Regions from separate parts of the Mesorhizobium sp. WSM4836 genome, predicted to be linked through region 3. Evidence: predicted binding sites of a transcription regulator. Region 3 holds the regulator's gene; each other region holds the start of a gene.
What was found. The regulator LexA, encoded in region 3, represses DNA repair genes until DNA is damaged. The targets are predictions, from matches to a motif close to TGTTCNNNNTGTGTTCNG.
Positions count from the first base shown of each region.

Region 1: a site for LexA is predicted at 741-758, ahead of AC0L2P_RS05590 (YifB family Mg chelatase-like AAA ATPase). Genes of this name have one in related genera too.
Region 2: a site for LexA is predicted at 1,081-1,098, ahead of parE (DNA topoisomerase IV subunit B). Genes of this name have one in related genera too.
Region 4: a site for LexA is predicted at 1,195-1,212, ahead of AC0L2P_RS21935 (ATP-dependent helicase). Genes of this name have one in related genera too.

Region 1 covers NZ_JBVVQF010000003.1:282,820-285,021, forward strand. Annotated here, with positions in the region: gene gshB (glutathione synthase) at 1-689, shown strand, start outside; gene AC0L2P_RS05590 (YifB family Mg chelatase-like AAA ATPase) at 852-2,202, shown strand, end outside.
Region 2 covers NZ_JBVVQF010000007.1:7,011-9,212, reverse strand. Annotated here, with positions in the region: gene parE (DNA topoisomerase IV subunit B) at 1-1,010, opposite strand, end outside; gene gcvP (aminomethyl-transferring glycine dehydrogenase) at 1,261-2,202, opposite strand, start outside.
Region 3 covers NZ_JBVVQF010000004.1:166,813-169,014, reverse strand. Annotated here, with positions in the region: gene AC0L2P_RS06925 (ComEC/Rec2 family competence protein) at 1-934, shown strand, start outside; gene lexA (transcriptional repressor LexA) at 928-1,659, opposite strand; gene kynU (kynureninase) at 2,105-2,202, shown strand, end outside.
Region 4 covers NZ_JBVVQF010000019.1:136,040-138,241, forward strand. Annotated here, with positions in the region: gene AC0L2P_RS21930 (glucose/quinate/shikimate family membrane-bound PQQ-dependent dehydrogenase) at 1-1,001, opposite strand, end outside; gene AC0L2P_RS21935 (ATP-dependent helicase) at 1,254-2,202, shown strand, end outside.

The DNA of each region.
Region 1 (2,202 bases), on a different contig from region 3:
TGTTGCGTCAGGATCCGCCCTTCGACATGAACTACATCACCACCACGCATATTCTCGAGCGCATCCATCCGAAGACGCTGGTGGTCAACGACCCGGCCTGGGTGCGCAACAGCCCGGAAAAGATCTTCGTCACCGAATTTCCCGACCTGATGCCGGACACGCTGATTACCAAGGACCCGCTCGAGGTCGCTGCGTTCCGCAAGGAGTTCGGCGACATCATCGTGAAGCCGCTTTACGGCAATGGCGGCGCCGGCATCTTCCACCTGCACGAGGCCGACCGCAACCTCGCCTCGCTGCTCGAAATGTTCGGCCAGATGTTCCGCGAACCCTACATCGTGCAGCGCTACCTCAAGGAAGTGCGGGCTGGCGACAAGCGCATCATCCTGATCGACGGCGAGCCGGTCGGCGCCATCAACCGCGTGCCGGCCGAGCATGATTCGCGCTCCAACATGCATGTCGGCGGCCGCGCCGAAAAGACCGAGCTGACGGAACGCGAACGCGAGATCTGCGCCCGCATCGGCCCCTCGCTGAAGGGGCGCGGCTTCATCCTGGTCGGCATCGACGTCATCGGAGACTACATGACCGAGATAAACGTGACCTCACCGACCGGAATACGCGAAGTGCAGCGTTTTGGGGGCGCCGACATCGCCAGCCTGTTCTGGGATGCGGTGGAGGAGAAGCGGAAATAGGCTCGCCTCGGAGCGGCCGCGTTGCAAACCATTGCAGCCGTTCCGTTCAGCCGTTCCCCAAATGTTCTTGCCTTCGCCGGAAATCTGTGGTTGTCTCCGGTGACGCCGTTCGCGGCATGATCGCAAAGGCTTGGGGCAAAAGCCTGCATCCGGGGTGAAGACATGGTGGCGCGGGTTCGCACGGTTGCTTTCCAGGGCATCGAGGCCGTGCCGGTCGACGTGCAGGTGATGATCGCGCCGGGCAAGGTCAACATGCACATCGTCGGGCTGGCCGACAAGGCGGTGGCCGAAAGCCGCGAGCGGGTACAGGCAGCATTGCATGCATCGGGCCTGTCGATGCCGTCGAAGAAGGTCACCGTCAATCTGGCGCCTGCCGACCTGCCCAAGGAAGGCAGCCACTACGATCTGCCGATCGCGCTCGGGCTGATGGCGGCGCTCGGCGCCATTCCGGGCGACATGCTGGCCGGCTATGTCGTGCTTGGCGAATTATCGCTCGACGGCACCATTGCCGCTGTGGCCGGCGCGCTGCCGGCGGCGATCGGCGCCAATGCCGAGGGCAAGGGCCTGATCTGCCCGTTCGCCTGCGGCCCGGAAGCGGCGTGGGCCGGCAAGGATTTCGATATATTGGCGCCGCGCAGCCTGATCGCCATCGCCAATCATTTTCGCGGCACGCAGGTTCTGTCGCGGCCGGAAGCCGGCATCCATGCTTCGGCGCGCGACCTGCCGGATCTCGCCGACATCAAGGGCCAGGAGACCGCCAAGCGGGCGCTGGAGGTGGCGGCGGCCGGCGGCCACAATCTGCTGATGGTCGGGCCGCCGGGCTCGGGAAAGTCGATGCTGGCGCAGCGGCTGCCGTCGATCCTGCCGCCGCTGGCGCCCAGGGAATTGCTCGAAGTCTCGATGATCGCCTCTGTGGCCGGCGAGCTCGGCGAAGGAAAGCTCACCGACCGGCGGCCGTTCCGCGCGCCGCATCATTCGGCCTCGATGGCGGCGATGGTCGGCGGCGGCCTGCGCGTGCGGCCGGGCGAGGCCTCGCTTGCCCATCACGGCGTGCTGTTCCTCGACGAGTTTCCCGAATTCTCGCCGCAGGCGCTCGATGCGCTGCGCCAGCCGCTGGAGACCGGCGACTGCATGATCGCGCGGGCCAACCACCGCGTCACCTATCCGGCACGCATCCAGCTGGTCGCGGCGATGAACCCGTGCCGTTGCGGCATGGCCGGCGAACCAGGCTATCGCTGCTTGCGCGGCGACCGCTGCCGCACCGACTACCAGGCGCGCATTTCCGGCCCGCTGCTCGATCGCATCGATCTCAGGATCGAGGTGCCGGCGGTCTCGGCCAGCGATCTGATCCGGCCGGACCGGGCCGAGAAAAGTGCAGCCGTGGCACTACGCGTGGCGCGGGCGCGGACGATCCAGCGCGAGCGCTTCGAGCGGCTCGGCGCGACCTCCGCCACTACCAACGCGCATTGCTCGCCGTCGGTCATCGAGGAGATCGCCATGCCCGATGCCGCCG
Region 2 (2,202 bases), on a different contig from region 3:
AGGACGTTGCGGAACCCGGCCTCATGCGTGCCGCCTTCGGCGGTCGGAATGGTGTTGCAATAGGAATTTATAAAACCGTCGCCGCCGAACCAGGTTACGGCCCATTCGAGCGAACCGTGACCGCCCTGCTTCTCGCTCCTGCCGGCGAACATTTCACGGGTCACCTGGAATTCGTCGCCGAGCGAGGCTTTCAGATAATCCTTGAGGCCGCCCGGAAAATGGAATTCTGCCTTGGCCGGCGTTGTGTCCTTTTCCTTGATCAGCGAGGGATCGCAGGTCCAGCGGATTTCGACACCGCCGAACAGATAGGCCTTGGACCGAGCCATGCGGTAGAGCCGCGCCGGCTCGAAAGCAGCACCCTTGCCGAAAATCTGCTCGTCTGGATGGAAGCGGATCTTCGTGCCGCGGCGATTGTGCACCTCGCCGAGCTGCTCCAGGCCGGTCACAGGAATGCCGCGCGAGAACTTTTGCCGATAAAGTTTCCTTCCCAGCGCGACCTCGACCTCGAGATGGTCCGACAGCGCGTTGACCACGGAAACGCCGACACCGTGCAGGCCGCCGGACGTCTCGTAAACCTTGCTGTCGAACTTGCCGCCTGAATGCAGCGTCGTCATGATGAGTTCGAGCGCCGGCTTCTTGAATTTCGGGTGCGGATCGACCGGAATGCCGCGGCCATTGTCGGTGACGGACAGGTATCCGTCGGCGGAAAGCTCGACATCGATAAAGGTCGCATGGCCGGCGACCGCCTCGTCCATCGAGTTGTCGATGACCTCGGCGAACAGATGGTGCATCGCCTTGTCGTCGGTGCCTCCAATGTACATGCCCGGGCGGCGGCGCACCGGCTCCAGCCCCTCCAGCACTTCGATATCGGCGGCACTGTAGCTCTCGCTGGCATCACGGGGCGCTGGCCGCTTCGCCGCTTGCACCAGCGGGTCGGCCGGGCGCGCGGGGACGCGAGCCGGCTGCGGCTGCTTGTCCAATTTGGCGAAAAGATCGTTATTGTCGTCCATGCCGATCCTGGATTCCGATGCTGCGAATCACCACCCGATAGTGCCACGCTTTTTGCGGGCAGGCGATGGAGGTTCCTGTTACGTTCGAGGATGGAGCCTCTTATCGCAAAACCATTCCGCAACCAAGCGGCGGAAATGAGTCGGGCGGCTGATCCTTTGCGGGAGCAACGCTCATAGTGAACAACCGGATCACCCCATTTCCGCCTGCGTGGAAATGGGGTCTTCTGATCAGTCCGAGGCTGCCCTGGCTTTATTCCGCCGCGCCCAGATATTCCGACAGCGGCGGGCAGGAGCAGACCAGGTTGCGGTCGCCGGCGACGTTGTCGATGCGTGACACCGGCGGCCAGTATTTTGCCGCCGTATCGGCATCGCCGGCGGGGTAGGCCGCTTCCAGGCGCGAATAGGGATGGGTCCACTGGCCGGCCAATGCCTCGGCGGCGGTGTGCGGCGCATTGACCAGGGGATTGTCGGCCAACGGCCATTCGCCCTTCGCCACCTTGGCCGCCTCGCCGGCTATGGCGATCATCGCCTCGCAGAAACGATCCAGCTCGCGCTTGGGCTCGGACTCGGTCGGCTCGACCATCAGCGTGCCGGCCACCGGGAACGACATGGTCGGCGCGTGGAAGCCGTAGTCGATCAGCCGCTTGGCGATGTCGTCGACGCTGATACCGGCGCTGTCCTTGAGCACGCGGGTGTCGAGAATGCATTCATGCGCGACGCGTCCGTTGCGCCCCTTGTAAAGCAGAGGGAAATGTTCCCCAAGCCGCGTCGCCACATAGTTGGCGGAGATGATCGCAGTCTCGGTCGCTTGCTTCAGGCCGGAGGCGCCCATCATGCGGATATACATCCAGGTGATCGGCAGGATCGAAGCGCTGCCGAACGGTGCCGCCGCCACGGCATGGGCCGAGCCTTCAGTGACGTGGCCGGGCAGATATGGCCTCAGGTGCGCCTTGACGCCGATCGGGCCGACGCCGGGGCCGCCGCCGCCATGCGGGATGCAGAAAGTCTTGTGCAGGTTCATGTGGCAGACATCGGCGCCGATATCGCCGGGACGGGCGAGGCCGACCAGCGCGTTGAGATTGGCACCGTCGAAATAGACCTGGCCGCCATGGCTGTGGACGAGGGCACAAAGGTCGCGCGCGCCTTCCTCGAAGACGCCATGCGTCGAAGGATAGGTGAACATCAGCGCCGC
Region 3 (2,202 bases):
GCATTTCCAGCGCGTGGCGCCGCTCAGCCTGCTCGCCAATCTGGCCATCATGCCTATCGTCTCACTGGTCGTCATGCCCTTCGCCGTCCTCAGTGCGCTGGCGATGCCGTTCGGCGCGGACGGGCCTTTCCTCTACGTGATGGGCAAGGGGCTGACGGCGATGATCGCCCTGTCCGGGTGGATCTCCGAACGCTCGCCGATCGATGCGGTCGGGCTGATTTCGCTGAGATCTGTCCTTTTGGTGACGATCGCCCTCGTCATTGCCAGCATGGCGACGACCTGGCTGCGGCTCGTGGCACTTCCTTTTGCGCTCGCCGGCTTGCTAACGACAACGCAGACCCGCGTACCCGATGTATTGATCTCGGAGGACGCACGGCTGGTCGCGCTGCCGATCGGCAGCGGTGAACTCGCGGTCAACCGGGCAGGCCCGAATGAGTTCACCATCGACAACTGGAAACGCGCGCTCACATCAGAGGCTATCGTCGCGCCGGAAACACCTGGAAAGAACGATCCGCAATTCGACATTGCCGATCCGGCCGACCTACCGCCCGGCATGCCGTTCATTTGCACGGACGGTCTCTGCCTTGCCCGGCATCCATCCGGCGCGATCATCGCGCAAGCCAAGGACCGCGATGCTGCAGGGCCAGCCTGCGCCTTTGCCAGCTTGATCGTCATCGACGACGCCACCGCCCATAATCCCTGCTACTACGACCGGCTGGTCCTCGTCGTCACCAAACGGCAACTGGCGCGCGCGGGAAGTGCGGCCGTCTATTTCGATCCACAAGCGGCAACGCGCGCCGAAATCCGTTTCGCGATCGAAAAATCATACCGGCCCTGGCACGTGCAGCGAAAATTTTCACGCGCGGCACGGGGCCTGCCGCCATACCGCAGGGCCGACAAACCCAAAGCTGGCGCCAAGGGCGGAACTCAGTAGCGGCGGATCAGTCCGACGAGCTTGCCTTGCACCTTGACCCTGTCTGGTCCGAAGATGCGCGTCTCGTAGGCCGGATTGGCGGCTTCCAGGGCGATCGAGGCGCCCTTGCGGCGGAAGCGCTTCAGCGTCGCTTCCTCCTCGTCGACCAGTGCCACCACGATCTCACCGGGGCTCGCCGTATCGGCATTGCGGATAATCACCGTGTCGCCGTCGAAAATGCCGGCCTCGATCATCGAATCACCTTTGACCTCGAGCGCATAATGCTCGCCGCCCATGATCATATCCGGCGGCACCGAAATCGAATGCGTCTGGTGCTGGATGGCATCGATCGGCACACCGGCGGCGATGCGGCCCATCACTGGGATCGAAATGGCGGCGACGACATCGTCATCATTGCCGGCTGCAGGGCGCGAAGGGGCCGGCTTGCCTTGCCGAGGACCGCCTTGCCCAAGACTGCCCTGGATGACACTCGGCGAGAACTTGCGTGCCGCATTGAGGCCGGGGGCGATCGAGTCAGGCAGGCGCAGCACCTCCAGCGCACGGGCCCGGTTGGGCAAACGGCGAATGAAGCCGCGCTCCTCCAGCGCCGTAATCAGCCGGTGGATTCCGGATTTGGAAGCCAGGTCGAGCGCTTCCTTCATCTCGTCGAAGGAAGGCGGGATACCGCTTTCCTTCAACCTTTCGTGGATGAACATAAGCAGTTCGTGTTGTTTGCGTGTCAGCATAACGACCCCCAACAGAATCAGAAAAACAAACCCAGAACAAACACTATCTGTTCCAGTTGTGTTCCGCAACTGTTTAAAGTTTAATGAATGCGTTAAGGCTCGGGAAACAAACGACGCCTCTACCGGGGTACCCCATTTTCACCGCCGCGAGCCTCATCGCCTTGATTCTGCTTTCGTTTGCGCTCTTCTGGCTTCCCGAAAGGCCACGCTGGCCTTCGGCCGCCGGTCGGCAAAGGGCACGGAATTGAACTCGTATCGACTCTGCGGTTTGGTCAATGCACCGTGAACGAAACGAACTCAAAACGCCAACCTCGGTTAAGTCCTCGTTTCCACCGCCTGGTCAGGGCGCTTCTCGCCGGTGAGCCTTGCTGCGCGCAACCAGGTATTGGAAGAACAGTCGATGCGTGTCCGGCGTTGCGTTGGATCTTGGGGGAGCAGTCAAATCATGACAGGGATTCCCGATCTCGCGGCCATAAAGGCGATGGATGCCGCGGATCCGCTGCGGGCAATGCGCGACCGCTTTGTGTTGCCGCAAGGAGTGGT
Region 4 (2,202 bases), on a different contig from region 3:
ACGATGATCTTGTTGGCGACGATGAGCGGCGCCGAGGTCGAATAATAATAGCCCGGCTTCGGGTATGGCATGTTGGCGAGCAGGTTCAGCGTGCCGCCTTCGGCAAATGTCGGGCAGACTTGGCCATTCGCGGCGTCGAGCGCGATCAGCCGGGCGTCGGATGTCGGCAGGTAGATGCGTGTGGCACAGGGCTGGCCGGCGGCGATCTTGGCGTCGGCATAATAGGACACGCCGCGGCAGGTCTGGTGCTGGCGGTCCTTGTCGAGCTTGACCTGCGGATCGAAGCGCCATTTCTCCTTGCCGGTGGCGGCGTCTATGGCGATGACAAAATTATGCGGCGTGCAGATATAGAGCGTGTCGGCGATCTTTAGCGGCGTCACCTGATAGGTCGTCTCGGCGATGTCGTCGGGCCCTTTCACGTCGCCAGTGCGATAGGTCCAGGCCGGCTGCAGATTGGCAACGTTTTCGGCGGTGATCTGGTCGAGTGGCGAATAGCGCTGGCCATATTGCGTGCGGCCGTAATAGTGCCATTCGCCGGCGGGCACGTTGCCGCCGAGATCGGCCGTCGGCGTCACCTTGTCCGTGTTGAGTTCACCCGCAATATCCTTTGGATCGACGGTCATCGAATAACCGGCGACGGCAAGCGATGCCAGCACGGCCAGGATCAGCGGCGCGCGTCCGTCGGGACCGGCAAGCCCGCGCCGCGCCCATGGCGTCAACAGCCACAGCGCGACAAGCACGATGATGCCGCCGCGCGGGCCGAGCTCCCACCAGTCGAAGCCGATCTCCCAGACCGCCCAGGCGAGCGTGCCGAGCACGATCGCCGCGTAGAGCCACAGCGCCGTGGATCTGCGCCTGTAGAGCAGCCAGGCCGCGACAAGGAAAGCTAGACCGGCGATGACGTAATACCAGCTGCCGCCCAGCGTCACGAGCCAGATGCCGCCGCCGCCAAGCGCCAGGCCGATGAGGAAAAGGATCAGGGAGGTGATGACCACAGCCAAGACGGTGCTCCTTCGACTGGTGCGCTCCGCGACGCGTCCATGGGCAACCCCGCATTGCGTTCCTGCCCCCACGCAACTTTCTCCGGCCCGCCTCCCCTGTCAAGCAAGCTCGGCGTTTTGCGGTACCGACCCATCTCAGGCCCGGCGTTTTGGTTAGCGGACCCATTCAGATTGTGAGTCTACCGACTGAACAGAGAACAAAACGGAGACACTTCTGGCCTTTCGCTGCCGAATCACTACATTCGGGGAGAGATGCCCGGGTTTTCGGAAGACATGCCCTTTTTTGACGAACCGAACGCGCGGCCCGTGGCCCCGTCGGGCATTGCCGCGCGCGCCATGGCTGCCCGCAGCGGGCAAAACAACGCGCCCGATTATCTCAACGGCCTCAACCCCGAGCAGCGGCTGGCGGTGGAAACCACCGAGGGCCCGGTGCTGGTGCTGGCCGGCGCCGGCACCGGGAAGACGCGGGTGCTCACCACCCGCATCGCCCACATCCTTGCCACCGGCAAAGCCTTCCCCTCGCAGATTCTCGCCGTCACCTTCACCAACAAGGCGGCGCGCGAGATGAAACAGCGCATCGGCCTGTTGATCGGCGAAGGCAATGTCGAGGGCATGCCGTGGCTCGGCACCTTCCATTCGATTGGCGTGAAGCTGCTGCGCCGGCACGCCGAGCTGGCCGGGCTCAAATCCGACTTCACGATCCTCGACACCGACGATGTCGTGCGCCTGATCAAGCAGCTCATCCAGGCCGAAGGGCTGGACGACAAGCGCTGGCCGGCCAAGCAGTTCGCCCAGATGATCGATAACTGGAAGAACAAGGGGCTTGGCCCCACCGACATCCCGGAGGGCGATGCCCGTGCCTTCGCCAACGGCAAGGGCCGCGAGCTCTACAAGGCCTATCAGGAGCGGCTGAAGACGCTGAACGCCTGCGACTTCGGCGATCTCCTGTGCCACCCGATCCGCATCTTCCGCGCCAACCCGGACGTGCTGAAGGAATACCACAAGCGCTTCCGCTACATCCTCGTCGACGAATACCAGGACACCAACACCGCGCAGTACATGTGGCTGCGCCTGCTGGCACAGCGGCCTCAATCCTCCGCCCTTGAGGGGGAGGTGCCCGCGAAGCGGGCGGAGGGGGTTGCCGCAGAAGGCACCGCCGATGCGTCGAGCACTGCCGCACGGACCCCACCCGGCCGGGCTT